DNA from 3 places in the Undibacterium sp. WLX3042 genome. Region 2 is predicted to be linked to each of the others. Evidence: predicted binding sites of a transcription regulator. Region 2 holds the regulator's gene; each other region holds the start of a gene.
The links. Region 2 encodes LexA, which represses DNA repair genes until DNA is damaged. Its sites were predicted from a motif close to ACTGTATNNNNATACAGT; they were not measured.

Region 1: ruvA (Holliday junction branch migration protein RuvA) is a predicted target of LexA. The motif match lies at 8,169-8,186, and genes of this name have one in related genera.
Region 3: recA (recombinase RecA) is a predicted target of LexA. The motif match lies at 3,906-3,923, and genes of this name have one in related genera.

Annotation. Positions count from the first base shown of each region.
Region 1 is NZ_CP186698.1:1,024,378-1,035,126, forward strand. It holds gene ACPAOP_RS04650 (anhydro-N-acetylmuramic acid kinase) at 1-65, opposite strand, end outside; gene ACPAOP_RS04655 (peptidoglycan DD-metalloendopeptidase family protein) at 128-1,498, opposite strand; gene tyrS (tyrosine--tRNA ligase) at 1,737-3,005, shown strand; gene dtd (D-aminoacyl-tRNA deacylase) at 3,002-3,451, shown strand; gene ACPAOP_RS04670 (histidine phosphatase family protein) at 3,480-4,160, shown strand; gene dusB (tRNA dihydrouridine synthase DusB) at 4,426-5,436, shown strand; gene ACPAOP_RS04680 (helix-turn-helix domain-containing protein) at 5,533-5,766, shown strand; gene purH (bifunctional phosphoribosylaminoimidazolecarboxamide formyltransferase/IMP cyclohydrolase) at 5,818-7,383, shown strand; gene ruvC (crossover junction endodeoxyribonuclease RuvC) at 7,419-7,961, shown strand; gene ruvA (Holliday junction branch migration protein RuvA) at 8,201-8,782, shown strand; gene ruvB (Holliday junction branch migration DNA helicase RuvB) at 8,794-9,837, shown strand; gene ACPAOP_RS04705 (porin) at 10,093-10,749, opposite strand, start outside.
Region 2 is NZ_CP186698.1:2,179,357-2,190,105, forward strand. It holds gene ACPAOP_RS09915 (LytR/AlgR family response regulator transcription factor) at 1-270, shown strand, start outside; gene ACPAOP_RS09920 (inorganic phosphate transporter) at 356-1,366, opposite strand; gene ACPAOP_RS09925 (DUF47 domain-containing protein) at 1,481-2,107, opposite strand; gene ACPAOP_RS09930 (replicative DNA helicase) at 2,229-3,617, opposite strand; gene rplI (50S ribosomal protein L9) at 3,781-4,233, opposite strand; gene rpsR (30S ribosomal protein S18) at 4,260-4,544, opposite strand; gene priB (primosomal replication protein N) at 4,554-4,853, opposite strand; gene rpsF (30S ribosomal protein S6) at 4,888-5,256, opposite strand; gene lexA (transcriptional repressor LexA) at 5,490-6,146, shown strand; gene lon (endopeptidase La) at 6,212-8,617, opposite strand; gene clpX (ATP-dependent Clp protease ATP-binding subunit ClpX) at 8,835-10,100, opposite strand; gene clpP (ATP-dependent Clp endopeptidase proteolytic subunit ClpP) at 10,284-10,749, opposite strand, start outside.
Region 3 is NZ_CP186698.1:41,287-52,035, forward strand. It holds gene sucD (succinate--CoA ligase subunit alpha) at 1-260, opposite strand, end outside; gene sucC (ADP-forming succinate--CoA ligase subunit beta) at 279-1,448, opposite strand; gene ACPAOP_RS00210 (DUF2889 domain-containing protein) at 1,494-2,078, opposite strand; gene recX (recombination regulator RecX) at 2,255-2,707, opposite strand; gene recA (recombinase RecA) at 2,793-3,836, opposite strand; gene ACPAOP_RS00225 (ProQ/FINO family protein) at 4,339-4,779, opposite strand; gene ACPAOP_RS00230 (LysR family transcriptional regulator) at 4,949-5,839, opposite strand; gene ACPAOP_RS00235 (sodium-dependent bicarbonate transport family permease) at 5,931-6,896, shown strand; gene ACPAOP_RS00240 (response regulator) at 7,201-7,911, shown strand; gene ACPAOP_RS00245 (sensor histidine kinase N-terminal domain-containing protein) at 7,911-9,449, shown strand; gene ACPAOP_RS00250 (DUF4212 domain-containing protein) at 9,427-9,735, shown strand; gene ACPAOP_RS00255 (sodium:solute symporter family protein) at 9,740-10,749, shown strand, end outside.

The DNA.
Region 1 (10,749 bases), 1.2 Mb from region 2:
ACCCCATCCACACCATCAAGACTGGTACCAGACATCAGGCCGATATACAAAGAATTGTTACGCATAGTCACGCGACCAAAATGAAAAAGGCCGAACGCAGTGTTCGGCCTGAATTAAGCTGCTTGCTTTAACGGGATGCCAGTTTCATCGTTTCCGCTAAACGTTCAGGGCGCAGCAGATTAAAACGGTGATGCATTTCAGCCGCAATCGCCTTGAATCGCGGCATATCGTTTCCGGCCAGTGGCGGCGCCTCAGGCAAACTGACTGTCATAGGATCACGAGCCTCATTATTCACACGGAATTCGTAATGCAGATGGGCTCCGGTGGACCAGCCTGTCGATCCGACATAGCCAATAACTTCACCCTGACTGACACGGCTGCCTTTATGCAGGCCAGCCGCAAACCGGCTCATGTGCGCATAGGCCGTGCTGTAATTCGAGTGATGTTTCACCACAACCAGATTGCCGTAGCCACCGCTCGGACCTACAGATTCAACCACACCATCTGCAGTCGCACGAATAGGTGTGCCTGTCACTGCCGCGAAATCCACGCCTTTATGCGCTTTCCACTGTCCTGAAATCGGATGCACGCGCATCGCGAAGCCGGAAGAAATACGGGTGAACTCCAGCGGCGACTTTAGGAAAGATTTTTTGAGAGACTTACCATCAAATGTGTAATAGCCGCCCTGACCGCCAGCTTCATCAAACCACACCGATTGGTAAGTTTTTCCGGCATTAGTGAATTCACCGGCGAGCACACGGCCGGTTTTCACGAGCTGACCGTTTTGCCAGAAACTTTCATAGACCACATTGAACTGATCGCCGCGTTGCAGCTTGCGAAAATCAATATTCGTTTCAAACATACTGACAATCTGGGACGCCACATTATCAGCAATATTCGCTTCATCTGTCGCGGCGAACAGCGAGGAAACGATATTGCCGGAAGTCATTTCAACGCGACGCTCCAGCACTGCAGGGGCGTCGGTAGCGACGAAGTGTCCGGAAGCATCACGCTTGATTTCGATGTTCCTGGCTGGCTTGTCGGTACCATCCACCACCGTAGTCTGCAACCACTCGAGCTGACCGTCTTCATTGGTTTTGACGCGGACGGATTTGTCGGTGCGCAACTGCAACAAGCTGCGCGCCACATTATCCGTTTTGATAAAAGTGTTCGCGTCAGCGTCATCCACGCCCAGGCGCAACAACAAGCCGCTGAGAGTATCACCACGACGGACGATTTCTTCGCGAACATATTGCTGATCAGCATTGGTCAGCGCAGCGACCTGTTCGTCCAGACTGGGTAAAGGCAATTCTTTGGTAATTTTTTTGACCGGTAAATCTGCGGCATCCGGTGCCAGCGGCGCAACGGCAGTCGCTCCCACAGCACAGACAGCGAAGAATAAAGCGGTAACGGAAACAATACGTGAAACGCGGGTGGAACCTAACAACAGTCTGGAGCTGCCGGTAGCCACACGAAGTAATTTATCTGATGGTCGCATGCAATAAGTTAAAATTGACTGTTTTTATCGAAAATTCGGGGGTCGTTGCGGCGATAACTTTCTGAGCGAAAAACGCTCGAAGAACGTGACCGGCGACAAACCAAGGCTGGATTATAAAGCAAGAAAACTTGATTCCAGCAAAATTAAACTAACGCCCAGAATCTGGCAAAACGCTGATTATTGATTCAGAATGAGAACCCTGACCAGCGATGTTACAAAAAATCTCGTTTAAATACCTATGACTTCTGCACACAATTCCAACTCCAGTTCCAGCCTGATTACGCCAGCCAAAGCCTTACCCTTGTCCGATGCAGTGCAACATGCCCTTGCAGTGACCAAACGCGGTGTTGACGAATTGCTTATCGAAAGCGAATTTGCACAAAAACTCGCCCGCAGTGAACAGACTGGCAAACCTCTGCGCATCAAACTGGGTCTGGACCCGACTGCACCAGATTTGCATCTTGGTCATACGGTTGTTCTGAATAAATTACGTCAGCTGCAAGATCTGGGCCATCAGGTCATCTTCCTGATCGGCGACTTCACATCGATGATCGGCGACCCTTCCGGACGCAATATCACCCGTCCGCCACTGACTCGCGAGCAGATCGAGGAAAACGCCAAGACCTACTTCCGGCAAGCGAGTCTGGTACTGGACGCGGCGAAAACTGAAATCCGCTACAACTCCGAATGGTGCGACCCGCTGGGTGCGCGTGGCATGATTCAGTTGTCATCGAAATATACGGTCGCCCGCATGATGGAGCGCGATGATTTCACAAAACGCTTCAAAGCCGGCACCCCGATTTCTATCCATGAGTTTCTGTACCCGCTGATGCAAGGCTATGACTCCGTCGCATTACATGCCGATCTGGAACTCGGTGGCACGGATCAGAAATTCAATTTACTGGTCGGACGCGAACTGCAAAAAGACTACGGTCAGGAGCCGCAATGCATACTGACCATGCCGCTGCTGGAAGGTCTGGACGGCGTTGAAAAGATGTCGAAATCGAAAAACAACTATATCGCCATCACTGAGCCGGCAAATAACATGTTCGCCAAGATTATGAGTATTTCCGACGAAATGATGTGGAAGTACTACGATCTGCTTTCATTCTGCTCTATTGAGCAAATTGCGGCCTACAAAAAAGCCGTCGCCGATGGTCAGAATCCGCGCGATATCAAGGTTGCGCTGGCACAGGAAATCGTCGCCCGCTTCCACAATAAACAAGCTGGTGAAGATGCGCTGACCGATTTCGTGAACCGTTCCAAAGGCGGTATACCGGACGACATACCGGAAGTCAGTCTGAGCGGTGCACCGGTCGGTATTGCACAGCTGTTGAAACAGGCGAATCTGTGTACCTCGACTTCTGAAGCGATGCGCATGATAGAGCAAGGCGGTGTACGTATTGACGGAGCCGTTCTCAGTGACAAAGGTCTGAAAGTGGACGCAGGTACTTTCGTACTGCAAGTTGGAAAACGGAAATTTGCCCGCGTGACCTTATCAGCATGATCGCACTATTGCAACGCGTCAGCCATGCCAGTGTCGTCGTCGATGGTGAAACCACCGGCGCGATCAGCGCAGGCTTAATGGTATTGGTCTGCGCAGAACGTGGCGATACTGAAAGCGAGGCAGATGCCTTACTCAGTAAGCTGCTGAGCTATCGCGTGTTCAGTGATGACGCAGGAAAAATGAACCTCAGCATCACAGATACGCAAGGTGGCTTATTGCTTGTACCGCAATTCACGCTGGCGGCCAATACCAATTCCGGTACCCGCCCTTCGTTCACGCCAGCAGCGCCGCCGGAAGTCGCGCGTCATTTATTCGACTATTTTGTGCGTCAGGCAAAACATAAACACAGTCGCGTCGAGACCGGACGTTTTGGTGCCGATATGAAAGTTTCATTGACGAATGATGGCCCGGTGACATTCTGGCTGGAAACAAAAAAAACAAGCTGATGAACACACTGCCCCTACTGCGGCACGCATGCCATTATCCATCAATCAGATGACTGAAATCCTCCTTATCCGCCACGGTGAAACAGCCTGGAACGCCATTAAACGCTTACAGGGTCACCTTGATATTCCATTGAATGCACAAGGAACGCAGCAGGCAAAAGCGCTGGCGTGGTCGCTGCAGAACGAAAAGCTTGATGCCATCATTGCCAGTGATTTGCAACGTGCAGTGCAGACTGCTGGTGAAATCGCACGTCTGCAAGGTATCAGCACCCGCATCGATGCCGGCTTACGCGAACGTTGTTATGGTGGCTTTGAAGGACTGCTCTACAGCGAGATTCCGCATGTTTTTCCGGAAGCCTATGCGGCCTGGAAGTCACATGATCCTGATGCGGAATTTCCACCGGGTGAAAATCAAGGTGAGACGACACGCCAATTTCACCAACGCATCATCGACCATATTGAGTACTACGCCAAACAATTCGAAGAGAAAAAAATCGCCCTCGTCGCCCACGGTGGTGTACTCGAATGCGCGTATCGTGCCGCTAAAGGATTGTCGCTGAATGCGCCACGCGAAGTCACCATTTTCAATGCCAGCATCAACCGCTTTGAGTTCAGAGACAATACCTTGCACCTGATCCAATGGGGAGATGTTGCTCATCTCGATACCGATGCCATGGATGATATTAACCAAAGCGATAAAGCATCTTGAACTTATCGATACCACAGGTCGCATTGACGTAAGCACCGGATCAATGCGGCGCCAGGCACGCGGCATAGGGTGCGATTTTCAGCGCAACAAAATACGACTACGAGTCAGCATTAACTGACTTTCAAAATTTAGAAAAACAAGTCTAAAGCTATCAAGGTCACGGTCTGATTGAAATAAATATTCCTTCAGATTGCAGCGGTTTTGCTAATTATTTAGGCAGGTTTCAGGTAGAATAACGCTTCTTCAAATTCCCTCCCACCTCATCGTGCAAATTGGTTCCTACATCTTGCGTAACAATATTTTTGTGGCTCCCATGGCTGGTGTCACCGACAGACCTTTCCGTCAGTTATGCAAAGAACTTGGTGCAGGTTATGCCGTTTCGGAAATGGCGGCATCGAATCCGAAATTATGGGAAACCGAAAAATCGACCCGGCGCACTAACCATGTCGGAGAGATGGAACCCAAGGCGGTACAGATAGCCGGTGCTGATCCGCAAATGCTTGCGGATTGCGCAAAATACAATGTGGATAAAGGCGCTCAGATTATCGACATCAATATGGGTTGTCCGGTCAAGAAAGTATGTAATGCCTGGTGTGGCTCAGCTCTGCTGCAACACGAAGCTCTTGTCGGCGAAATTCTCGATGCTGTGGTCGGGGCGGTTGATGTACCTGTCACACTGAAATTCCGCACGGGCTGGGACAGAGCAAATAAAAATGCGCTGACCATCGCCCGCATGGCGGAATCTGCTGGCATACAAATGCTGACCTTGCATGGTCGCACAAGGGCTGACGGCTACAAAGGGGATGCCGAATACGACACCATTGCTGCCGTTAAAGCGGCGGTGAAGATTCCAGTAGTTGCGAATGGCGACATCACAACACCGGAGAAAGCTAAATACGTATTAGAGGTCACAGGTGCGGATGCGATCATGATAGGGCGTGCAGCACAAGGGCGGCCCTGGATCTTTCGTGAAATCGAACATTACCTTGCAACTGGCGAACACTTACCACCGCCGTTGATCAGCGAAGTACGGTACCTGATGGATAACCACCTGAAGGCACATTATGAGTTTTACGGTGAGTATCTTGGCGTCAGGACTGCGCGCAAGCACATAGGCTGGTATGTTCAGGACCTCGTCAACGGTGAAGAATTCCGGCAACAAATGAATTTACTCACTTCATGCGAAGAACAACTTGATGCAGTCAGTCAATTTTTTGATCGCATGGCGGGGGAACGGTTACAATACCGCCCCTTTGAAGAAAAACTAGCGGCGTAAAACAAACGATATTTGTAACGCGACCGCATAACATCAGCGCCTAGAGCATTTAAATATAAGCGCCGACCGGCATAACCGAACAGTGACAAAAACAGCATGAGCAAAGATAGCATTCAGGACGCCGTCCATAAAAATCTGGAAAAATATTTCCGCGATCTGGGCGAACAACCCGCCTCCAATATTTATGACATGGTTGTATTGGCAGTAGAAAAACCTATGCTGGAAATGGTGATGACACGCGCCTCCAGCAACCAATCACAGGCAGCAGACATGCTCGGCATTAACCGCAATACCTTGCGCAAGAAATTGCAGCAGCACGGTTTGCTGTAATTATTTGCCGCCAGCGCCTGACACCGATTTCCTTACTCATTTATCATCATCATGATCAAACAAGCTCTTATCTCCGTCTCCGACAAGACTGGTGTGCTCGAATTTGCACGTGAATTGTCTGCACTCGGTGTCAAGTTGCTCTCCACTGGCGGTACCGCTAAATTATTGGCCGATAATGGCCTCGCTGTAACCGAAGTGGCGGACTATACAGGCTTTCCGGAAATGCTCGACGGACGTGTGAAAACACTGCACCCTAAGGTACACGGCGGCATTCTGGCACGCCGCGATTTTCCTGAACATGTAGCAGCACTTGAGCAGCACAGCATTCCGACGATAGACATGGTCGTCGTGAATCTGTATCCGTTCCAGCAAACGGTTGTCAAAGCAGAATGTTCGCTCGAAGATGCGATTGAGAACATCGATATCGGCGGTCCGACCATGTTGCGCTCATCGGCAAAAAATCATAAAGACGTGACCGTGATTGTTGACCCCAGCGATTACGCCGTGGTTCTCGCTGAAATGAAGGCGAATAACAATGTCGTCAGCTATGACACCAAGTTCACGCTGGCAAAAAAAGTCTTTGCGCATACCGCACAATATGACGGTGCTATCACTAACTATCTGACCAGCCTCGGTGAAGATAAAGCACACACAACCCGCAGTGCATATCCGCAAACACTGAATCTGCATTTCGACAAAGTGCAGGAAATGCGTTACGGCGAAAACCCACATCAGTCCGCGGCTTTCTATCGTGATTTGAAAACAGTGGATGGCGCACTCGCCAACTACAAACAATTGCAAGGCAAAGAACTGTCTTACAACAATATCGCTGACTCAGATGCTGCATGGGAATGCGTTAAGTCGTTCCAAGAATCCGCTTGCGTCATCGTTAAGCATGCGAATCCTTGCGGCGTAGCGGTAGCCCCGACACCATTTGAGGCATACAGCAAAGCATTGCAAACGGATCCGACATCCGCCTTCGGTGGCATCATTGCATTCAACCGTGAACTCGATGGCAAAGCAGCAGAAATCGTCGCTAAACAATTCGTTGAAGTGTTGATCGCACCATCTTTCACCGCAGAAGCTAAAGCCATTTTTGCAGCAAAACAAAACGTACGTTTGTTGGAAATTTCCTTGGGCAACGAAGTCAATCAATACGACGTCAAACGTGTTGGTGGTGGCTTGCTGGTACAAGCGCCTGATGCGAAAAACGTTTTGCAGGAAGAATTACGCGTTGTCTCAAAACTGCAGCCAACACCACAACAAATGGCAGACATGATGTTTGCATGGCGTGTCGCGAAATACGTGAAATCGAATGCGATCGTCTTCTGTGGCAACGGCATGACACTGGGTGTCGGTGCAGGTCAGATGAGCCGTATTGATTCTGCGCGTATCGCCTCGATCAAAGCACAAAACGCAGGGCTGTCTCTGGCTGGTTCCGCGGTTGCATCCGACGCATTTTTCCCGTTCCGTGACGGTCTGGATGTAGTGGTTGATGCCGGAGCGACTTGCGTGATTCATCCAGGTGGCTCCATGCGCGATCAGGAAGTTATTGATGCGGCAGATGAACGCGGGGTGGTGATGGTCTATACTGGCACACGTCACTTCCGTCATTAATCATTCGCCTTGCTCTTTTGCGGGGCAAGGCATACATGAAGATTTTAGGTATCGACCCCGGATTACGGACTACTGGATTCGGGGTTATTCATAAGCAGGGACAGAAGCTCACTTACGTGGCGTCTGGCACCATCAAAACGGTCGAAGGTTCATTACCTGAGCGGCTGAAAACCATCCTTTCCGGTGTTGCCGAAATTGTCCGCACTTATCAACCGGATTGTGCGGCGATAGAGAAAGTCTTCGTCAACGTCAATCCCCAATCCACCTTATTGCTAGGACAGGCACGTGGTGCCGCCATCTGCGCTTTGGTCGCCGCCGATCTGACGGTCGCTGAATACACCGCGCTGCAAGTCAAGCAAGGCATTGTCGGCCAGGGACGCGCCAGTAAAGAGCAAGTGCAGGATATGGTGCAACGTTTGTTAATGTTATCCGGCACACCCAGCCCGGATGCAGCGGATGCGCTAGGCGTAGCGATTTGCCATGCCCACAGCGGTGAAGCACTGGCAACACTAAGTGCAATCGCTCCAGAACTGGCAAAAAAAGGTTTGCGCGTGAAAGCGGGCAGGTTGATAGGCTGAACAGGTATCAGAAATACACCGCCGAACACGACTTAACATTGATGCGCCTTTGCAAAGCCTCTCCCCCCGAAACCCATATAAAATCTGCGGCATCTGTTTCTGTGCCTGTTGCGCCTTCATGCAGACAAACAGGAAAGCAACAGCAATCCTGAGCAGCAGAATTTCGCTGACATCCTCTCGTCAAGCCGGAGAGAATCGTTTACTATCACTGCTTATTCATACAGTATGAAAGCAGTCTCATGATAGGTCGCATCGCAGGCACTCTGCTAGAGAAAAATCCCCCACAGTTACTGATCGATTGTCAGGGTGTCGGCTACGAAGTCGATGTTCCTATGAGCACGTTTTATAACCTGCCTCCTTTAGGTGAAAAAGTGGTTTTGCTGACCCATCTGGCTATACGCGAAGATGCGCATGTACTGTTTGGTTTTGGCTCGGCAGAAGAACGTGCAACCTTTCGCCAACTGGTAAAAATCAGCGGCGTCGGCGCACGTACAGCACTGTCTATCCTCTCAGGTATGTCTGTGGCAGATCTGTCGCAAGCGATTACGATGCAGGAAGTCGGCCGCTTGACCCGCATTCCGGGCATAGGCAAAAAAACGGCAGAAAGACTACTGCTGGAACTCAAAGGAAAACTCGGCGCCGATTTATTTACGTCCAGTACGGCGGCTGCGGCAGGTGATCATAGTGCCGACATTCTGAATGCCTTGTTAGCACTGGGTTATTCCGATAAAGAAGCCATGCTGGCGATGAAATCTGTGCCAAAAGAGTCAGGTGTATCGGAGGGTATCAAGCTGGCCCTGAAATCCCTGTCTAAAGGCTGAAAAATTACATCATGAGCATACAGACAGATAATCTCTCTATCAATTTCAGTGAGCAACGCATCATTGCGGCGACGCCGGTGTCCGCCAGTGAAGAGGCGATTGAACGCGCATTAAGGCCGAAACAACTCGATGAATATGTAGGCCAGGAAAAAATCCGCGACCAGCTGGAAATTTTTATTACTGCTGCGCGCCAGCGCGGTGAAGCACTGGATCACACCCTGCTGTTCGGGCCTCCCGGCTTGGGTAAAACTACACTGGCACACATTATCGCCAGAGAGATGGGAGTGAATCTGCGTCAGACTTCGGGGCCGGTTCTGGAGCGTGCAGGCGATCTGGCAGCGCTACTGACGAACCTGGAGGCAAACGATGTGCTGTTTATCGATGAAATTCACCGTTTATCTCCCGTCGTTGAAGAGATTTTATATCCTGCACTGGAAGACTATCAGATCGACATCATGATAGGCGAAGGCCCGGCAGCCCGCTCAGTGAAACTCGATCTGCAACCATTCACGCTGGTCGGAGCAACCACAAGGGCTGGCATGCTGACCAATCCTTTGCGTGATCGCTTCGGTATTGTCGCCCGCCTCGAATTTTATACCCCAGAACAACTGGCGCGCATCGTCACGCGTTCGGCATCCCTTCTGAATGCACCGATACACGAAGCTGGAGCGAGAGAAATCGCTAATCGTGCACGTGGCACGCCACGTATTGCAAATCGATTACTGCGGCGAGTGCGCGACTATGCCGAGGTAAAAGGCAATGGCGAGATCACCAAAGATATTGCCGATGCCGCACTGAAAATGCTGGATGTGGATACGGTAGGTTTCGATCTGATGGACAGAAAACTCCTGGAAGCCATCCTGTTTAAATTCGGCGGTGGCCCGGTCGGGCTCGACAATGTAGCAGCAGCCATCGGTGAGGAGCGCGACACCATTGAAGATGTACTGGAACCCTATCTGATACAGCAAGGTTATCTGCAACGCACTCCGCGCGGAAGAATCGCTACCTCACTGGCTTATGAACATTTTAATCTGATGCCTCCAGATGGAGAATAAGACGCAGGCTATACCTGATCAGCCTGCTCCCGTTAAGTAAAACCATTTGTAAGAAGCCCCGCGCTAGAAATAACGCACGTCGTCGAATGAAACAATGCCTGACTCAGGCAGGTATTCGGTCGCTGCGGATAAACCACGCCTCCATTATCCGGCGTCACGCGCTTGCATGATTCAGTGCGTTTGATACAGAAAATAAAAAAGCACCCGAAGGTGCTTTTTTATTTTCCACAACAGCAAGTTCACACTTGCCGAAGATTAGAATGCGTGACGGATACCCAGGTTAACCATACGCTCTGTACGACCCAAACCATCTGCCAGACCGCCAGCATTTACTTTTGCATCATTAGCAACGCGAGAGAATGATGTGTAAATATTAGTACGCTTAGACAAAGAGTGTGTATAACCCAGAGCCAGTTGTGTACTGTTGCGATCTGAGCTGACAACATCGCTGGTAACACGTGTAACGCCAGCAATAACAGAACCAGCTGCACTTACTGGAATTGTTGCACCCAGGTTCCACAGTTTGTAGGCAACAGAATCATCATCCGATTTTACTTTACCGTAAGCAAGCGCTGCTTTAACAACAGAGAAATCATAAGTCGCGCCAGCAAAAATGTGTTTTACAGCGTTCGTTGGTTTAGTAGATGCTGCCACATCTTCAGTGTGGTAAGCAACTGTTGCCAGCAACGGGCCTGCTGCATAAGAACCGGAAACACCGATACCACGGCCCTTACCGATGTCACCAGCTTGTTCGCCGAATGTGTATGCCAGAGAACCAGTGAAACCACTCAGATTATTCGTGGTGTAGTTCGCTGTGTTGTTAGAACGTGGATTTGTTGCGAAGAACAGATTACCCAGACCAGTTGCACTTGTGCTGTCTGTTGCGCTGCCACCGATGATACCTGTACCGAA
Region 2 (10,749 bases):
GAGGAAATACTGTTTTTTCAGTCTGATGAAAAATACACCCGGGTTCAGACTGCGAACTATGAGGCACTGATACGCAAACCTGTAAGAGACCTGTCCGAAGAATTGGACCCGGCTTTATTCTGGCAAATTCACCGCTCAACGCTGGTCAATGCTAAAGCAATTTCGGGCGTTGTACGGGACTTGCGCGGCAGGCATCTGGTACAGGTCAAAGGGTTGACGGAAAAACTGGAAGTCAGCAGAAGCTTCGTCCATTTATTTAAACAGATGTAGTGAGAAATGCCCCAGATCAGTTGTGCTATGAATAAAAAAGCGCCCACATCAATGGGCGCTTTTTTCTCAGTTAATACGTTGTCCGTTATAAAATTTTCGTTCCCGCCCACCATGCAATCGAAGCAACGAACGCAGACGCCGGAATCGTTAATATCCAGGCCCAGACGATGTTACCGGCAACACCCCAGCGCACCGCTGACATTTTTTGCGCAGATCCAACACCGACAATTGCGCCGGTAATCGTATGCGTCGTCGAGACAGGGATACCCAGTGCTGTCGCGATAAACAGGGTGATCGCACCACCTGTCTCGGCACAAAAACCACCAACCGGTTTGAGCTTGGTAATTTTCTGTCCCATCGTTTTCACAATACGCCAGCCACCAAACAAAGTCCCCAGACCGATCGCGGTATAGCAGGACAAAATTACCCACCAGGGCGGCATCGCATCCTGCGTACTCGAGTAACCGCCGGCAATCAGCAACATCCAGATGATACCCATGGTCTTCTGTGCGTCGTTACCGCCATGACCCAAGCTGTACATAGATGCAGAGACCAGTTGCAGACGACGGAACCATTTATCGACTTTCATCGGCGTTGAACGGACAAATAACCACGACACCAGCAGCATCATCAGAGAACCAAGAATAAATCCCAGTAACGGAGAAACTATGATAAACGCGATCGTTTTAATCAAGCCGGCAGAGACCAGCGCTGTCGTGCCCGACTTTGCGACTGCAGCTCCCACAAGGCCGCCGATCAGCGCATGCGATGACGAGGATGGAATACCAAAATACCAGGTCACCAGATTCCAGAATACTGCGCCGACCAGTGCTCCGAAAATAACATAATGATCAATTGCCCACGGTTGTATCGTGCCCTTACCTATCGTTGCCGCGACCGTCAGCGGAAACACCGTCACCGCGAGAACATTAAAAAACGCGGCCATTGCCACCGCTTGCTGAGGTTTCAATACCCCGGTAGAAACAACGGTTGCAATCGCATTGGCTGCGTCATGAAAGCCGTTCATAAAATCAAATAGCAGTGCCAGCACAACCAGAGCTGCGACGACATAAATGCTGATTTGTAAAGTCTGCATGAAATTTACTCTACTTTATACAGCTCCCGATTCATCGGGAGCCAGGTTATTCATTTGCGAGAGAGTGACATAGACAGACCCGGCTCAGAGTACTGGCAGGGTCAATATCTGCTGTTAAGCGTTTTCAACGATGATGCCTTCGATAATATTCGCGACATCTTCACAACGATCGGTAACAGTTTCCAGAATTTCGTAAATTGCTTTCAATTTAATCAGATTACGCACGTCCGGCTCGTCGCGGAACAGCTTAGACATTGCAGCGCGCATCACGTGATCAGCATCAGACTCCAGACGATCGATTTCTTCACAGATAGTCAGAATCTCGCGTGAGTTATTCATGTTATGCAACAACGCAACTGCAGCTTTAACCTTCTCAGCACAAGCCAGGCACAACTCAGCAAGACGCTTTGCTTCCGGAGTGATTTCACGGATATCGTAGAGCGAGATCGTCTGCGCAGCATCTTCCTGCAGATCAAGAATGTCATCCATGCGCGTAATCAGTTTATGGATATCGTCGCGGTCAAGCGGCGTGATAAATGTTTTATGCAGCAACTCTATGGTGTTGTGTGTCACTGTATCTGCTTGCTTTTCAACGCTCTCGATTGCATGTACCCTGCTTTCCAGATCATCAAAATTAGTCATCAAAGCAAGCATTTCTTTAGATCCTTTGACACACAGATCTGCATGCTGATTGAATAATTCAAAGAATTTGCCTTCCGTAGGCATCAGGCGTCCAAACATTTTTTTCTCACTGAAATTTGAAACAAATTGGAATATATTTATCAGGATACAAGCGGATTGCACCTGCAAAACTGAAACGACATTTGGTGAATTTCACTCACCGGGTAAAAATGATTCTGTATTACTCACTATCGCCATACACTGACAACGAGCCGACATAATTATCAAACTTAGTATATTCACCGAGGAAAGTCAGCCGGACACTGCCAATCGGACCGTTACGCTGCTTACCGATAATAATTTCGGCAGTGCCTTTATCGGGAGAGTCAGGGTTGTAAACCTGATCCCGGTAAATAAACATAATCACGTCAGCATCCTGCTCAATCGCGCCTGATTCACGCAAGTCTGACATCACAGGACGCTTATTCGGGCGCTGCTCCAGTGAGCGGTTTAACTGAGAAAGAGCGATCACCGGGCAATTCAACTCTTTAGCGAGACCTTTCAGATTTCGTGAAATTTCAGAAATTTCGGTTGCCCGGTTTTCACCTGCGGAATTGGCTGACATCAGTTGCAGGTAATCGACAATGATCAGACCAAGCTTGCCGCACTGGCGGGCCAAGCGACGCGAACGTGCACGTAATTCGATAGAGCTCAGCGCAGGCGTTTCATCGATGTACAGCTGGGCATCATTCATTTTTTGAATGGCATGCGTCAGCCTTGGCCAATCTTCGTCACTCAGTTTACCTACACGCAAACGGCTCTGATCCAGTCGCCCCACAGAACCGAGCATACGCATCGCTAACTGCGCGCCGCCCATCTCCATGGAGAACACCGCGACCGGCAAGCCACTGTCGATTGCGACGTTCTCGCCGATATTGAGTGAGAACGCCGTTTTACCCATGGATGGGCGCCCTGCAACAATAATCAGATCTCCGGGTTGCAAGCCTGAAGTCATCTTATCCAGATCGACGAATCCGGTAGGAACACCGGTAATATCATTCTGGTTATCACGGTTGTACAACTCATCAATACGCTCCACAACCTGTGTCAACAAAGGTTGAATCGCCTGAAAACCTTGGGCACCGCGTGCACCTTCTTCAGCGATCGCAAAGATTTTCGATTCAGCCTCATCCAGCATTTGCTTGACTTCCTTACCCTGAGGATTGAAAGCATTACCAGCAATTTCATCTGAAACAGTAATCAATTTGCGTAACACTCCGCGATCACGTACGATTTCTGCGTAACGGCGGATATTTGCTGCCGACGGCGTGTTTTGCGCCAGCGCATTCAGATAGGTAAGGCCGCCCGCCTCTTCTGCCTTGCCCATACCATTCAGCGCTTCGTAGACAGTAATCACGTCAGCCGGCCTCGAAGAATTAATCAGTTTGACAATGCACTGAAAAATAATTCTGTGATCATAGCGATAGAAATCCTCTTCACCGATAAAGTCTGCAATACGATCCCATGCAGCGTTATCAAGTAAAAGACCACCGAGAACAGACTGCTCTGCCTCAATGGAATGGGGGGGGACGCGGATTGCATCAAGTTGTGGATCAGTAGCGGCTTTCATGGCGCGCATTATACCTGCTAAATAGAATTACAAATAAAGACCGTCAATGACAAAGTACGGTGTGTACAACAAAATAAAAATACAAAATTATTTATATAATTTACGCTCAAAATAAAAAAAGCCGGGGAAACCCCGGCTTTTAAAATTTTTAGCTGACAGCTGATTAAGCGTGCTCGCCAACAACGGAAACGTTCACGTTAACAACAACGTCAGTGTGCAGAGCAACAGAAACAGCATGATCACCTGTTGTTTTCAATGGACCTTGTGGCATACGCACTTGAGCTTTTTCTACAGTGAAACCGGCTTTAGTCAGCGCTTCAGCGATGTCAAAATTAGTCACGGAGCCGAACAAACGACCATCAACACCAGATTTTTGAGAAATCTGGACTGTAGAGCCTTCCAGTTTCTCTCCTTGCGCCTGAGCTGCCGCCAGTTTCGCTGCAGCTGCTTTTTCCAGTTCTGCGCGCTTCGCTTCAAATTCAGCGATTGCAGTTGCAGTCGCACGACGAGCCATGCGCTGTGGAATCAAAAAGTTACGTGCATAACCATCTTTAACACGAACTACATCACCAAGATTGCCGAGATTAACGACTTTATCCATCAGAATAACTTGCATATTTTTCTCCTAATACCTGTCGTCAATTACGCTGTGTGCAGATCAGTGTATGGCAGCAACGCTAAGTAGCGTGCGCGCTTGATCGCTGTATCAACTTGACGTTGGTACAGTGCTTTAGTACCTGTCAGACGTGCTGGCATAATTTTGCCGTTTTCTTGCACGAAATCTTTCAGTGTGTCGATATCTTTGTAATCAACTTTTTCTACATGTGCTGCTGTGAAGCGGCAGAATTTTTTACGCTTGAACAAAGGGTTTTGTTGTTGACGCTTTTGCTTCAATTTGCTTTTATCAAATTTTTTACCGAATGCCATTTTTGGCTCCTAATCTAGTAAATGTGCCTGTATTTCACTGATATGAAATACCAGACTTTTGCTGTTGCGATTTTTGCGTGCTAAAAAACCTGTGAATGCAATCTCAACATCTAAAGGCAACTCATTGAATGTTCCTGAAATGTCACCGGCAGCCTGTGCCGGAATTTCAAATTCAACCAATCGCCCTGTTCCGGCTTCCACCTGCTGAGAACTGTGCATCAGTATCGCAGACGCTATCGGTATCCCAGCCGGCGTGTACCGTATCACTGATTTCTCTAAGATACGTGCCTTCACTGTCAGTTGATTCACTGTTTTTTATACGACCTTTTTCAAATCAAATGAATTAAGCAGCTGGTGCTTCGACGCGTTGCGCTTTAGCTGCGTCTTCTTTTTGAACAGCTTTCATCATTGGAGATGGTGCTGTTTCAGCTTTTTTCATTTTGACTGTCAGGTGACGCAGAACGGCATCATTGAATTTGAATGCTGTTTCCAGCTCAAGCAATGTTTCTGCATCGCACTCAATGTTCATGCAAACATAATGTGCTTTAGCCAGTTTTTGAATCATGTAAGCCAATTGACGGCGGCCCCAGTCTTCAACACGGTGAACCTGACCACCGCGTGCAACAACGCTAGCTTTGTAACGTTCGATCATCGCAGGAACTTGCTCGCTTTGATCGGGATGTACAATAAATACGATTTCATAATGACGCATATATTCTCCTTGTGGACAATAAAAATAGCCTGCCTCGGCGTCAAGACGAGTGCAGGAAGAGGAAAGCCGACGATGATAGCGCACTTTTTCGTTTTATTCAATCAATTCGGCGCATGGGAACTTTGGCGGCGCAAGATTACATATAATCATAAAATTTTCTTGCACTTCGCATCTTACTGTATAAAAATACAGACTGTTCTTATATACAGCGTAATGACTTACGTTTACACAAAATGCTTAAGCTGACAGCCCGACAAGAGCAGATCCTGAATTTAATCAAAGATGCCATTCAAAATACAGGCTTTCCACCAACACGCGCTGAAATAGCCTCAGAACTAGGCTTTCGATCAACGAACGCTGCCGAGGAGCATCTGCAAGCACTTGCGAGAAAAGGCGTCATCGAAATAGCTCCAGGAACATCACGCGGCATACGCCTGCTGGAATCAGAGTTATCGAGCCACATTACAGGTCAGCAAACCGCTTCAATGCAAGCCGCACTGCACCAAATCAGCCTGCCACTGGTTGGTCGCGTCGCCGCCGGATCTCCAATACTCGCCTCCGAACACATCGAAACCAGTTACCAGGTCGATCCTGCACTGTTCTCGGCAAAGCCGGATTTCCTACTGAAAGTCCGCGGCATGTCTATGCGGGATGCGGGGATTCTTGATGGCGATCTTTTGGCGGTAAAGAAGACTGACGTCGCGCGAAACGGACAAGTCGTTGTCGCAAGAATTGGTGATGACGTCACAGTTAAGCGCTACAAAAAAACCGGGAATTCGGTTGAATTAATTCCCGAAAATCCTGACTATTCAACAATCAGAGTCAGTGAAAACGAAGAGAATTTCTCATTGGAAGGGCTGGCTGTCGGACTCATGCGGAACTGGGTCTGAAACACAGCGAGATTTAATAAAAAAAAGCGCCCGGAAATTCGGGCGCTTTTTTATTGAGGAAAATATTAATGTTTCATCACTGCAAGATCAGCCTGAGGCTCAGCTGATCCTGCTGCAACGGGAATCTCCGCATCCACCAGAGGTTCAGGCTGTCGTTCTAAAGCAACTTCTAACACTTTATCTATCCAACGCACGGGGATAATTTCCAGTTTGTTTTTAACATTATCCGGAATCTCAGCAAGATCTTTTGCATTTTCTTCTGGAATTAAAACTGTTTTAATCCCACCGCGATGTGCAGCCAGCAATTTCTCTTTCAGACCACCGATCGGCAGAACCTCACCACGCAACGTAATCTCGCCAGTCATTGCAACATCCGCTCTTACCGGGATTCCGGTAAACACAGAAACCAGCGCTGTTGTCATCGCAATACCAGCCGAAGGACCATCCTTTGGCGTTGCCCCTTCAGGCACGTGAATGTGAATATCACTCTTCTCAAAAACGTCCGCCTTGATGCCCAAACGCTGAGCACGGCTGCGCACCACCGTGCGTGCAGCTTCGATCGACTCCTTCATGACGTCACCAAGCGTACCGGTACGTATGACACCACCTTTACCAGGCATCGACACCGCCTCAATCGTCAGAAGATCGCCACCGACTTCCGTCCATGCCAGACCGACAACCTGACCGATTTGGTTATCTTTTACCGCAACACCGAAATCGTAACGGCGAACCCCCAGGTATTTATCCAGATTTTTAGAGGTAATAGTCGCCTTTTTCTCGCTCTTCTTCAGCAACAGCATTTTGACTACTTTACGGCAAATTTTGGAAATTTCACGCTCCAGAGAACGAACGCCAGCCTCCCTCGTGTAGTAACGAATAATGTCTCTGATTGCACTTTCTGCGACTGCGATTTCCGCCTCTTTCAGCCCATTATTTTTAATCTGCTTTGGCAGCAAATAACGTTGAGCAATACTGGTTTTTTCGTCTTCGGTGTAACCGGAAAGGCGGATCACCTCCATCCTATCCAGCAAAGCCGGAGGAATGTTGTAAGAGTTCGACGTCGCCACAAACATCACATCAGACAGATCGAAATCAACCTCGATGTAATGATCTGAGAAAGTATGATTTTGCTCGGGATCCAGCACCTCCAGCAATGCTGAAGAAGGATCACCGCGGAAATCCGCCCCCATTTTATCGACTTCATCTAACAAAAACAGAGGATTACGAACACCAACCTTGGCGAGACTCTGCAAAATTTTGCCCGGCATCGAGCCGATATAAGTACGCCGATGCCCACGGATTTCAGCCTCATCACGCACGCCACCGAGCGCCATTCGGACAAACTTGCGATTTGTTGCGCGGGCAATCGACTGACCAAGTGAGGTTTTACCAACTCCCGGAGGTCCGACCAGACACAGAATCGGAGCTTTTAACTTATCCACGCGCTGCTGCACAGCAAGATATTCAAGAATACGCTCTTTAACTTTCTCTAAACCGTAATGCTCATCTTCCAGCACTTTCTCAGCATTCGTCAGATCATTATTTACTTTGGATTTTTTCTTCCAAGGCAAACCAACAATAGTATCAATATAATTTCTGACAACTGTGGCCTCAGCTGACATCGGCGACATCATTTTGAGTTTTTTGAGCTCATTGAGTGCCTTATCGCGGGCTTCTTTCGGCATTTTGGCAGCGATGATTTTCTTTTCAAGCTCATCGATATCCGCCCCCTCTTCTCCTTCGCCAAGCTCTTTTTGAATCGCTTTTACTTGCTCGTTCAGATAATACTCGCGCTGAGATTTTTCCATCTGACGCTTGACGCGACCACGGATACGTTTTTCCACTTGCAGGATATCCAGTTCACCCTCGAGCTGACCGAGCAGATGCTCCAGTCGTTTGGCAACGCTGAAGATTTCCAGAATAACTTGCTTTTGCTCCAGCTTCAGCGGCAAGTGTGCCGCAATCGTATCTGCGAGACGGCCTGCATCATCGATGCCAGAGAGTGATGCAAGAATTTCAGGGGGAATCTTTTTATTCAGTTTTACATACTGATCAAATTGCTGGACAATTGCACGTCGCATCGCCTCAACCTCGGAATCATCTTCCTCAACTGCAGCGACCGGAGTCACTTCTGCACTGAAGTGAGATTCAGAATCGTGAATCTGATGTATGCGGGCGCGCTGAGCGCCCTCAACCAATACTTTTACTGTGCCATCAGGCAACTTCAACATTTGCAAAATATTGGCTATACAACCAATTTCATAAATATCGTCAGCCGAAGGCTCGTCCTTCGCAGCGGCTTTTTGAGCAGCAAGCATAATGCTTTTACCCTGCTCCATTGCAGCCTCCAAAGCCTTAATGGACTTTGGGCGCCCCACAAACAGTGGAATAACCATATGGGGAAATACAACCACGTCACGTAATGGCAGCAGCGGCAGTTGAATTTGCTCGGTAATTGAAGTAGTTGTCATGGCGCACCTTTCATAAATACTAGTTGGTAATGTTGGCGCACAAGGCTAAAACACAAGCCCATTATCAGAAAAAACAATAAAAAAGCTACGCAGAGAGCTCCTCCGGGTAGCTTTACGGCTGAAGCCATGTTTTTCCTACTTCATTCTACTTCGATTAAAAAAAATACGGTGAATAACCATAAAAAAAAGGGGATATCTCCCCTTTTTTTGCAAAAACTCAAGCTCCGGACACTTTGGCTTGCTCGTGATAAATAAGCAAAGGCTTAGCACCGTTAGTGATAGTCCCCTCATCAATCACCACTTTTTCAACATTTTGATGGCTAGGCAGATCGTACATAATATCCAACAATGCATGCTCCAGTATCGATCTCAAACCACGCGCACCAGTTTTACGGGCAATCGCTTTTTTTGCAATTGCCTGCAAAGCAGCCGGGCGTATTTCAAGCTCAGTGCCTTCCATTTCCAGCAGTTTTGCATATTGCTTAATCAGCGCATTTTTAGGCTCGACCAGAATCTGAATCAACGCCTCTTCATCGAGTTCATTCAGCGTTGCAATAACAGGCAAACGACCAACCAATTCAGGAATCAAACCGAACTTAATCAAATCTTGCGGCTCCGCATCCTGCATCATCTGACTTGCGCTCTTTTCGGTCTGACTTTTAACGCTGGCTGAAAAACCAATACTGCTACGCTCAGATCTGTCTGAAATAATCTTTGCCAGTCCGTCAAAAGCACCGCCACAAATAAACATGATATTCGTGGTATCGATCTGAATGAAGTCCTGATTTGGATGCTTGCGACCTCCTTGTGGTGGCACCGATGCCATCGTACCTTCGATCAGCTTCAGCAGAGCCTGCTGCACACCTTCACCAGACACATCACGTGTGATCGAGGGATTGTCAGATTTACGGGAAATCTTATCAATCTCGTCGATATAGACGATGCCCTTCTGAGCACGTTCGACTTCATAATTACAGTTCTGCAGCAATTTTTGAATGATATTTTCAACGTCCTCACCGACATAACCAGCCTCGGTTAATGTGGTCGCATCAGCAATTACAAACGGAACGTTCAGCATACGAGCCAGCGTCTGCGCCAGCAAAGTTTTGCCCGAACCTGTTGGACCAACCAGCAGAATATTACTCTTGGCAAGCTCAACGTCATCCTTTTTACCCAGATGTTTCAGGCGCTTATAATGATTGTAGACCGCTACCGCCAGAATACGCTTGGCATTTTGCTGACCAATCACATACTGATCCAGCAAATCGGTAATTTCCTGAGGAGTAGGCAACTCCGTCTTCGCGCTCGCGATATTATCAATTTCAGACGCTTCATCGCGAATAATGTCATTGCACAGGTCTATACATTCATCGCAAATAAAGACCGAAGGCCCTGCAATCAGCTTCTTAACCTCATGTTGACTCTTTCCGCAGAATGAGCAGTAGAGCAGTTTTTCACCGCTGGAGGATTTTTTATCGGGCATGGTACGAATATGAGAAAAACAAGTTAAATATAAATCGGAACGAAGAGCATATTACCTGCAAAAACAGTTTTCGTCATTGCACTCGCCAGATCCGGAAGCATTGCAAAAATTATCTGATTGAACAAACTAAATAAAAAACGCCCGAACCTTTATAGGAACGGGCGTTTATCTAATTCAGGCAAGTTAAGCGCGGTGAGTCAAAACTTTATCAATTAACCCGTATTCGACAGCCGCATCAGCCGACATAAAATTATCTCGATCGGTATCTTTAGCGATCTGTTCTAGGCTGCGGCCAGTGTTTTCCGCCAGAATAGCATTCAGACGCTCACGGAGATACAAAATTTCACGCGCCTGAATCTCAATATCTGATGCCTGCCCCTGGGCACCACCAAGAGGCTGATGAATCATAATGCGGGAATTTGGCAAAGAAAAACGCTTGCCTTTTGCACCAGCTGCTAGCAAAAATGCACCCATCGATGCAGCCATACCGGTACACAGTGTTGAAACATCTGGCTTGATAAACTGCATCGTATCGTAAATCGCCATGCCCGCAGAAACGGAACCGCCCGGGGAGTTAATGTAGAACGAAATATCCTTATCCGGATTTTCGCTCTCCAAAAACAATAACTGAGCAACCACCAGATTAGCC
Region 3 (10,749 bases), 1.7 Mb from region 2:
TCCCAGATCGCAGCCGCTGCACCAGCTGGCGGAACATAGATCACAGAAACGGTTGCGCCCGTTGCTGCTTTCGCTTCAGAGACATTTGCGTAAATTGGAATACCTTCGAAATCTTCACCAGCTTTTTTAGGATTTACACCTGCAACGAAGCAGTTTTTGCCATTCGCGTAATCGCGGCACATACGTGTATGAAACTGGCCAGTTTTACCAGTGATCCCTTGGGTAATAACTTTAGTGTCTTTATTAATCAGGATGGACATAGTGATTCCTTGCAATAATTAAGCGTGAGCTGCAGCAGCGGCAACAACCTTCTGTGCTGCTTCTTCCATCGTGTCAGCAGAAATGATAGGCAGACCTGAGTCAGCCAGCATTTTCTTGCCGATGTCTTCATTTGTACCCTTCATGCGTACGACCAGAGGTACTTGCAGGGAAACAGCTTTAGACGCAGTAATCACACCTTCTGCGATCACGTCGCAGCGCATAATACCGCCGAAGATATTAACCAGAATCGCTTTCAGACCAGGATTTTTCAACATGATCTTGAATGCTTCAGTGACTTTTTCTGCTGTTGCACCACCACCTACGTCAAGGAAGTTAGCTGGCTCACCACCGAACAGTTTGATCGTATCCATGGTTGCCATCGCCAGACCAGCACCGTTCACCAGACAACCGATGTTACCGTCGAGGGAGATATAGGCAAGGTCAAATTTGGACGCTTCGATTTCGGCCGGATCTTCTTCATCCAGATCGCGGTAAGCAACGATTTCTGGCTGACGGAACAAGGAGTTAGCGTCGAAGTTAAACTTAGCATCCAGCGCGATCACTTTACCGGAACCAGTCAGAATCAAAGGATTGATTTCCGCCAGAGAGCAATCTGTCTCCATGAAAGCTTTGTACAAGCCTTTTAACTGAACGCGGGCGTCTTCAATAGAGCCCTCAGGTACACCGATTTTACGGGAAATGTCGTCGGCTTCAGCGTCTTGCAGACCATTGGTCGGATCAATCGCGATGCTGTGAATCAGTTCTGGATGCTTCTCTGCAACCTCTTCAATATCCATACCGCCTTCGCTTGATGCCATCAGAACCACGCGCTGACTTACGCGATCAGTCACCATACTGACGTACAGTTCTTTTTTGATGTCAGCACCTTCTTCGATCAGCAAGCGACGAACTTTCTGGCCTTCAGGACCAGTCTGGTGAGTCACCAGCTGCATGCCCATGATCGCATCAGCGTATTCACGTACTTGCTCCAGAGATTTTGCGACTTTTACGCCACCACCTTTACCGCGGCCACCTGCGTGGATTTGTGCCTTGACTACCCAGACTGGCCCACCCAGAGTTTCAGCCGCTTTAACGGCTTCTTCAACGGACATGCATGGGATACCGCGTGGTACGGTCACTCCGAATTTGCGGAGGATTTCTTTACCCTGATACTCATGAATTTTCATACAACTTCCCTTCAGACACTGAGGTATAAATAATTAAAAAACAAACTAGCTGGGTGATTTTGCATTGGGCGCAGATTTTGCCCAACGCGGGTAATACTGAACAACAGCCGGGCCATCCAGACGCAAAGCATGGCATCGGTCAAGCTGGAATGGTTGTTGAGATTCAGTTGAGCTGCTGGCGCCATCACGGGTATCAATGACATCACCAGCAAAAGCCTGGATAGCAGCAGTTGGAAGAACAAAAGCAAGCTCTGTCAGATGAGAGCAACCGTTAACACCCGACATACGCTCTTTAACTCCCTGACGAAATTGTTTCATCAGATTGAGACCAATCAGCTTTTTATAATCAGCCTCTATCGCCTCGCAATATCCGGGATAAGGAACAGCCGCAGAACGAGCCAGCACATCAACGATATTTAACTGTAAGTCGATAGTCACTCGCAAATGGAGATCATGCAAAGCCATCCCCTCTGGCCTGATGCCAGAAGCGAGCGTAATATCACGGGTTTTATGATCCGTAATGTGCGCGTCGAGATCCCACAATCCATCGTTCCTGGCGAACGCAGATATGGAAATCGCACGTGTATGCTTCAACGTACGGTGTATTTCAGGATTGGATGAGGGCATCATGCCTTGTTAGCGGCTTACTTTATAAAAAGCCACAATTGCGTGTCGCTACCGCAGCTTCTACGGTAGCAGCCGCTCCTGCGGCGCTGCAAAAAACCTGCGGATTCTAGCACAGCTAATTAGCCAACTCATATTCCGGCTCATTTTTTTTTGCGCGTTGAAAACAAAGATTTACCTTACTAATCATTATCTGGGCGTTCCGCCTTCATAGCGATTTGAACTGATCTGCCGGAAAAACCTCTCTGTTGCAAAAACCTGCTTTGCTTGACACGCTCATTCTGATCTGCAGGCGGACGGGGAAATTTTCGATGCAACACCTCGATGGCCCGACTCACTTCAGACTCAGCTAATTCGGACTTAATTCGGGACATTTCAAGCGCATTAACGTTGTGACTTTGCAACTCAGCCAAAATACGATGATTACCAAAGCGACCTGAACGCCGGTTAATCAACGAATCAGAGAATCGTTCTGCCGAAAGAAAGTTATTGACTTCCAGCCAATCGAGAATTGCATCGACGTCATCCCCATCTTCCGCGTAAGAAGATAATTTTCTGAATAATTCGACACGGCTGTGTTCACGCATGGATAAATACCTGAGTGCCCGCCCTTTAAGACTTAATTTCTGCATCATTATTTACACAAAACAAAAGCCGATAATCCTTGAAGAAAGAATTATCGGCTGATTGTTATGTCCTTAAAATAACCTGAACGTATCCTTAGCTCGCGTCCGCATTAATCGCTGGCAATAAAGGGACGCCGAGATGTTCACGCACCTTGTTTTCAATTTCATGCGCAAGATCCGGACGCTCTTTCAGGAAATTACGCGCATTATCTTTACCCTGACCAATACGTTCGCCATTGTAGCTGTACCACGCGCCAGCTTTTTCAATAATTTTAGCGTCCGCGCCCAAATCAAGAATCTCCCCTTCTCGGGAAGTTCCTTCGCCATACAAGATATCAAAATGTGCTTCTTTGAATGGAGGCGCAACTTTATTTTTGACGACTTTGACCTTTGTTTCGTTACCAATGACTTCATCGCCGGCTTTAATGGAGCCTGTGCGGCGTATATCCAGACGCACTGACGCGTAAAATTTCAATGCATTACCACCGGTCGTTGTCTCAGGGCTACCGAACATCACACCAATCTTCATACGAATCTGGTTAATGAAAATGACCAGCGTATTTGTCCGCTTAATACTGCCAGTCAGCTTACGCAAAGCCTGAGACATCAGACGGGCCTGCAAGCCAGGTAAAGAATCGCCCATGTCGCCCTCAATTTCAGCACGCGGCGTCAAGGCAGCAACCGAGTCAATAACCACCAGGTCAACACTACCCGAACGCACTAATGCATCTGTAATTTCCAATGCTTGCTCACCAGTATCGGGCTGAGAAATCAGCAGATCATTGACGTTCACGCCCAGCTTTTGGGCGTAACCGACATCTAAAGCGTGCTCAGCATCGATAAATGCGCAAGTACCACCAATTTTTTGCATCTCAGCTATCGCCTGCAGAGTCAGCGTGGTTTTACCTGAAGATTCAGGACCATAAATTTCAACCACACGTCCCCGTGGTAAGCCGCCAACACCTAAGGCAATATCCAGACCGAGTGAGCCAGTGGACACAACCTGCACCTCTTCCACCGCAGCACCATCGGCCATGCGCATGACCGATCCTTTACCAAATTGCTTCTCGATTTGCGCCAATGCTGCCGCGAGCGCCTTGCTCTTTTCTGAGCTGTTGTCAGGTTTCTTATCGTCCATAGAATCTTTCATTCAATAAGCAACGGGTGGAAAAATAAATAGTCACTATCAGTAACTACGTTTAACAGTACTGTATAAAAAAACAGTGATTTATGCAAGCACGATTTTTATTTTTTGCGCATATTATTAACAGCATGCTCAATGTCCGTCGAAATTATCGAAATTCACTTAACTCTGAATTTTGTTTAGCTAACTCTGAACTTTTAAGGTCACTGGAAACCGCACCCGATTACGGGAATCAAAGAGGCGTATTTTCCAGCTACCAGAAAATTCAAAGTTAACTGATTCATTTGTTCAGAATTCATTATTCATCCCAAATATAAATCGCTGATTTTCATAAACATGTAATTCAGCTTTAATTGAATATCGACACTAAAACCCGAAGGTACCATTTGCATCAATGTGACTTAGGACGATAGTAATAGCGCACTCCCGACGACATAAAAAAAGGAGGCAAAGCTAACGCTGTTACCCCCTTGGATACCGCCAATGCAAAAATCAGTTATTTCGCAAATTTCTGCGCAAGCTGGTTTATTTTTTCGGCTCTCTTCTGCAGTTTTTCGGCTTCCTCTGCCGCCGCCTGCTGCTGACGTTTGAGTTTTGCCTCCGCCTGCGAACGCTCAGCGTTTTTCTTAGCACGTTCTTTCAGCATTTCTTCTGCATGCGCTTTATGCATTTCTTCCAAAGGCTCTGCAGGATTGCCATCGAGATCAAAGCGGGTTGTCGCTTTGATGGTCTTTTGCAGGTAACGCGTTGATTTCGTATGATAAGCAAGTACCATCCGTAAAACTTTACGGGGAGTTTCGGGCAATCTGGCAAGGATTTGCTTATCTATGCCTATCGCAAGCGGCTCATTATTGAGAAACACCGGGAATGTCTCTTTTAAGGTGCTCAACAGGGCTTGCGCTTCAGAAACGGGAATAGACTTGCTTTTGGTATTCATGAATTTAGGAAACTTAATTTCAAAGGGGCAAAGCATAACATAGCAGCCAGACAGATACCCTCAAATACTCAGCCGATCATCACGGCAAACGCTGTCATTTGAGTTATGGCTCAATGCTATACGCAGTCTGAAAAAGGGGGAAAGTATATGAAGCTGTACAAAAATCAAATTATTGATGCGTATGTGCCTGCAGATATTCAAGAAACGAAGTCGCAACAGGCGATAGCCTTTTCCCTTTCAGGTAAACAATATACCAGCTGGAATGTACCGGAAAACTACTGACATCCAGCACTGTAAGCGATTGATCAACTAAATGTTCACCCAGGGCGTGTGTGGATAAAATCGCCAGCCCCATTTCTCCCGCCACTGCTTGCTTGATCGCCTCATTACTTCCTAATTCAAGTCGAACGACCGGCGTAAATCCCTGCGCGGCAAAATGTTGATCACAAGCGAGCCTCGTCCCTGATCCGCTCTCACGCAGAATAAATCGTTCTTTGCTTAGTTTTTCCAGAGGGATCCGTTTCCGGTTGACCAGAGGATGCGACAAAGGCGCAATCACAACAAGGGGATTGGGCAAAAAGACCTGCTGCACAACATCGATATCTTTCGGTGGGGCAGACATGATGTAGATGTCGTCGCTGTTATCGCGTAATCGTTGCAAAACACCATCGCGGTTCTGCACTTCCAGTGCAATATCGATTTCAGGAAAGTCACGACAAAATTTTCCTAATAACCGGGGAATAAAATATTTTGCAGTACTCACCACAGCCACCCGCAAACGACCTCGCTGATATCCTTTCAGACTATCGATACGCTGGCCGAAAGAAGCCCATTCATCCGCTACCGCCCGCGCAGTTTTTGCCAGTTCTTCCCCAGCCTGGGTGAGGAAAATTTTTTTACCAATGACTTCATATAACGGTAAGCCAATTTCGTCGGTCAGCTCGCGCATCTGCATCGATACCGTCGGCTGCGTCACATGAAAGTTGCGCGCAACCGCGCTGATACTCAACTGCTCTGCGAGTTCGGCAAACAAGCGTAATTGGCGAAAAGTCACATTCATAGATTATTACTGATGATTATTAACATAAAAATTGATTTTACCTGATGATTTAGTCTGGGTAGTATGACGCCAGAATTTTTAGGGGAAATTTATGTCCAGTTTGCGCGATCCAGCTATTTTATTTTTCATCTTCGGCATCTTTGCCGGTCTTATCAAATCTAATCTGACTATTCCTACACACATCTCCCGATTTTTATCGCTGTACCTGTTAATGGCACTGGGTTTAAAAGGCGGCTTTGCACTGAATCATTCCGGATTAAATTTACAAATCATCAGTAGTCTGGGATGCGCTGTTTTTCTGGCACTGCTGACCCCGGCTCTAGGATATTTTTTCCTGAAACGGCTAGTTCCTAAACTCGACGCTACCGCCATCGCCGCCACATACGGATCCGTCAGCGCAGTGACTTTCATTACGGCCGTACAGTATCTGGAAAGCAGGCATCTTGAATATGGCGGCCACATGGCGGCGGCGATGGCCTTAATGGAATCACCGGCAATTATTTTTGCTGTGATTCTGTCAAATACGATCAGGCAGAGGCAAACCGCAAATCAGACAGGAGCGCTATCGTCCATTAAAAGCGTTTTACATGAATCTCTGACGGATGGCGCGCAACTATTGCTGTTAGGCGCAATGCTGGTGGGTATCATCTCCGGCGATGCCGGTAAGACTGCAATGCAGCCATTTTCCGGTGACTTATTTAAAGGCATGCTTGCATTTTTTCTGCTGGATATGGGGCTGATGACTGCAAAAAGCTTCGGTAACCTCAAAGGCAATTCGCCATTGGTTATCAGCTACGCGGTACTCGCCCCGATTTGTCATGCCACTATTGCTTTAATTCTCTGTATGCTGCTGCATATTCCATCTGGTGACGCAGGCTTGTTGATGGTACTGGCTGCAAGTGCCTCGTACATCGCGGTTCCGGCTGTGCTGCGTTACGCAATTCCAGAGGCATCACCTTCGCTCTATCTTGGCATGTCTCTTGGTATCACTTTTCCGCTGAATATCTTGCTTGGCATTCCAACTTATATGAGCGCGGCAAGATTTGTTCTCGGTTAAAGAACAAACAACGGAAAGAATATTTCGGACAACAGAAGTCAATACATATCGGGCAATGAGCGCGCCTTTCTTAGACTAATGCTGCAGGAACCTATCACATTCAGTGCCGGTTTTGAGAGGTCGCACGCAAATTCAAACAGTTTAGAAATTTATTGCGCCATTAAATCTACACAGACCTGAATTGCGCTAAAGTTGAGCTAATATTAATTGCTGGAAATCGCATTGCGGACAATGGATAAAGTCAGCTATACAGATTGCGTTTATCTGTTTCCCAGCAGAGTCAACTTGGTTTGGAATATTCATTATGCGTATTTTATTGGCAGAAGACGACAGCGTTCTGGCGGATGGGCTGACCCGCTCGCTGCGGCAATCAGGATATGCGACCGACTGCGTCAGTAACGGGCAAGAAGCAGATTCAGCATTATCCACTCAGGACTTCGATTTATTGATTCTGGATCTCGGCCTGCCCAAAATGAGCGGACTGGAAGTGCTGCGCCGTTTGCGCGCCCGCAACTCACATCTGCCTGTACTGATCCTGACTGCAGCCGACTCGGTAGAACAGCGTGTGAAAGGTCTGGATTTAGGTGCTGATGATTACATGGCAAAACCATTCGCTTTGTCCGAACTCGAAGCGCGTGTCAGAGCCCTGACGCGCCGCGGAGCAGGTGGTGGCCCCACCGTGATCAAACACGGGCCGCTCAGTTACGATCAGGTCGGCAGAATTGCATATATTCATGAACAGATGCTGGATTTGTCCGCACGCGAACTCGGCCTGCTGGAAGTGTTATTGCAAAGAACCGGACGCTTGGTCTCGAAAGAACAACTGGTCGATCACCTTTGCGAATGGGGCGAAGAAGTCAGTAACAATGCAATCGAAGTGTATGTGCATCGCCTGCGTAAAAAAATCGAAGTCGATGGCGTCAGAATTGCGACGGTCAGAGGGTTGGGCTACTGCCTTGAAAAATTCTTTGTCGCGCCTGCTGCCAAACCGGCCAATACAGATACCGGACAGTAATGAGTAAGGACAGCGGCATCGCTGATGCATCATCGACTTCTGCGCCATCTGCGTCAGAAAATATGCTATTGCAGCAGCCGGAAGAAAAGATCCAGCGCTCTTTATTTGGTGAGATTCTTGACTGGATGCTCGCGCCATTATTGCTGCTGTGGCCTATGAGTATCGCCATCACTTATCTGGTCGCAAAGTCAATCGCAAACCAGCCTTTCGATCGGGCACTGGAAGACAAGGTACTGGTACTCGCGCAACAGGTCAAAGAATTTGATGGTCAGGCGATTACCCAATTATCCAAACCGGCACGCGATATTTTGCGGGCCGATGATCTCGATAATATTCATTTTCAGATAAAAAATGCCAAGGGGGATCTGATCGATGGCGATCAGGATATTCCTGCGCCTACCGATGAAGAACGCCCTGCTGCCGGTAATATTCAGTTCAGAAATCTGAGTCTGCGCGGTATCGATTACCGTATTGCGTACAGTTATATTGACCTGTCGCCACCGACAAAAAAAAACGCAACGCCGGAATCGTCGCAGATCATGATACAAGTCGCGGAAACGCTGGAAAAGCGTGCCGTTCTGGCAAATGAAATTATCAAGGGCGTGGTACTGCCGCAATTTATTATTCTGCCGATCGCACTGGCGCTGGTCTGGTTCGCGCTGAGCCGCGGTTTATCGCCACTGGCCGAATTGCAGCAACGCATACGTGCGCGTCGGCCGGATGATCTCAGTCCTATCGATTCGCGCCAGGTTCCGGAAGAAATTACGCCACTGGTCAACTCTTTAAATGACATGCTGGCGCGTCTGGCACAAACGATAGACATACAAAAACGCTTCATCGCGGATGCTGCGCACCAGATGAAAACACCGCTGGCCGGGATGCGTATGCAATCTGAATTAGCTTTACGACAAACCGATCATGAAGAAATCCGGCGCTCACTGTTACAGTTATCGACCAGCTCAGAAGCCGCGACCCGTCTCATCAATCAATTACTGACACTGGCTCGGGCAGAAAACCTGACTCCGGCTACGCGACCGCTGGAGCAAGTGAACTTGAATGAACTGGCGATGAATGTCGTGCGGGACTGGATACAGGCTTCATTCGCAAAAAAAATTGATCTGGGTTTTGAACAACCCGATTTCCCCATCATCATATTTGCCAATCCCCTGATGCTACGGGAAATGCTGAGCAATCTGATCGATAACGCAATCCGGTATACTCCGGCAGAACACAGCATCACAGTTAAAATCAGCATGAATGAACAGCAGGCGCTGGCGATCATCGAAGTGGAAGACAACGGCCCCGGTATTCCGGTCGCTGAACGTGAACATGTGTTTGAACGTTTCTATCGTATCCTCGGCAGCAATGTGCAAGGTAGTGGACTTGGCCTTGCCATCGTCAGGGAAATCGCACAGCAACATGGCGCGCAGATAGAAATTCTCGATAATCCGCATCCGCAGGCCCCACAATTCCCCGGTACCGTTTTCCGTATTTCGTTCCGATTAAATCCCTTTGATGAATTCATTGGCGAAGCGTGAAATGAAGACACCATCGACACCAACACCGGAAAAAAAGTCTGCGCCACGTCATTACTGGCGAGGCACCAAAAGACTGACGACGGCGCTGTTGTTATGCTGGGGATTGCTCAGTTTTTTCAGTCTTTTTTTTGCGCGGGAACTATCCGAATGGCATTTCTTTGACTGGCCGCTGTCGTTTTATCTGGCAGCACAGGGGCTGACGCTGAGTTACGTTCTGATACTCGCGATTTACTCGATAGGCATGCGATGGATACAACGCTCCCGACAAGACGATAAAGACGGATAAGTACATGTCTCAACAAAAACGTTTTACTCAGAGATTAACCTCGTACTATCTTTGGTACACCTTACTTTTTTTTATTTTTCTGATCGTCTTGACGATACTGGAAAAAGAGGGTGTGCCTCGGGTCTGGATAGGCTATCTGTTTATGTTCGCGACCATCGTCATTTATGCGGGCATAGGACTGGTCAGCAGAACCTCGGATATTGCCGAATACTATGTCGCCGGAAGACGGGTGCCGGCGGTATTTAATGGCATGGCGACCGCTGCCGACTGGATGTCTGCTGCCAGTTTTCTGAGTCTTGCCGGAGGACTGTATTTGCAGGGCTTTGAGGGGCTGGCTTACATCATAGGCTGGACCGGCGGATTTTGTCTCGTTGCGATGCTGATTGCCCCGTATATCAGAAAGTTTGGCCAATATACGATTGCAGACTTTCTGGGAACGCGATTTGCCGGTAAGCCAAATACCAATATGGTACGCATTCTGGCGGTACTCGCGACCGTATTCATTTCCTTTATCTATGTGGTTGCACAGATTTATGGTGTCGGTCTGATCACCTCGCGTTTTACCGGGGTGGATTTTTCGGTCGGTATTTTCCTCGGGCTGGCCAGCATATTGGTTTGTTCATTTCTGGGCGGCATGCGTGCGGTCACATGGACGCAGGTGTCGCAATACATCATCATCGTGATCGCGTTCATGATTCCGGTTGCGTGGCTGTCTGCCAAGCATACCGATAATCCTTTTCCGCAAATATCCTACGGTGCATTTCTGCCTGAACTGGCAAAAAAAGAAGCACAGTTCGATAACAGTGCGAAGGAAAAAGAAGTCAGGAATATTTATAAATTACGTGCGGATGAATATGACAAGAAAATTCAGCAACTTCCGGAATCATGGGAATCAGGACGCGCGAAACTACAGAAGAATCTGGACGAACTGAAGGCAGGAAATGGCTCATTAATCGCTATCAAGACCGCCAGCCGGGCTCTGGCAAGCTACCCGGCATCACCTGCCGATGCAAG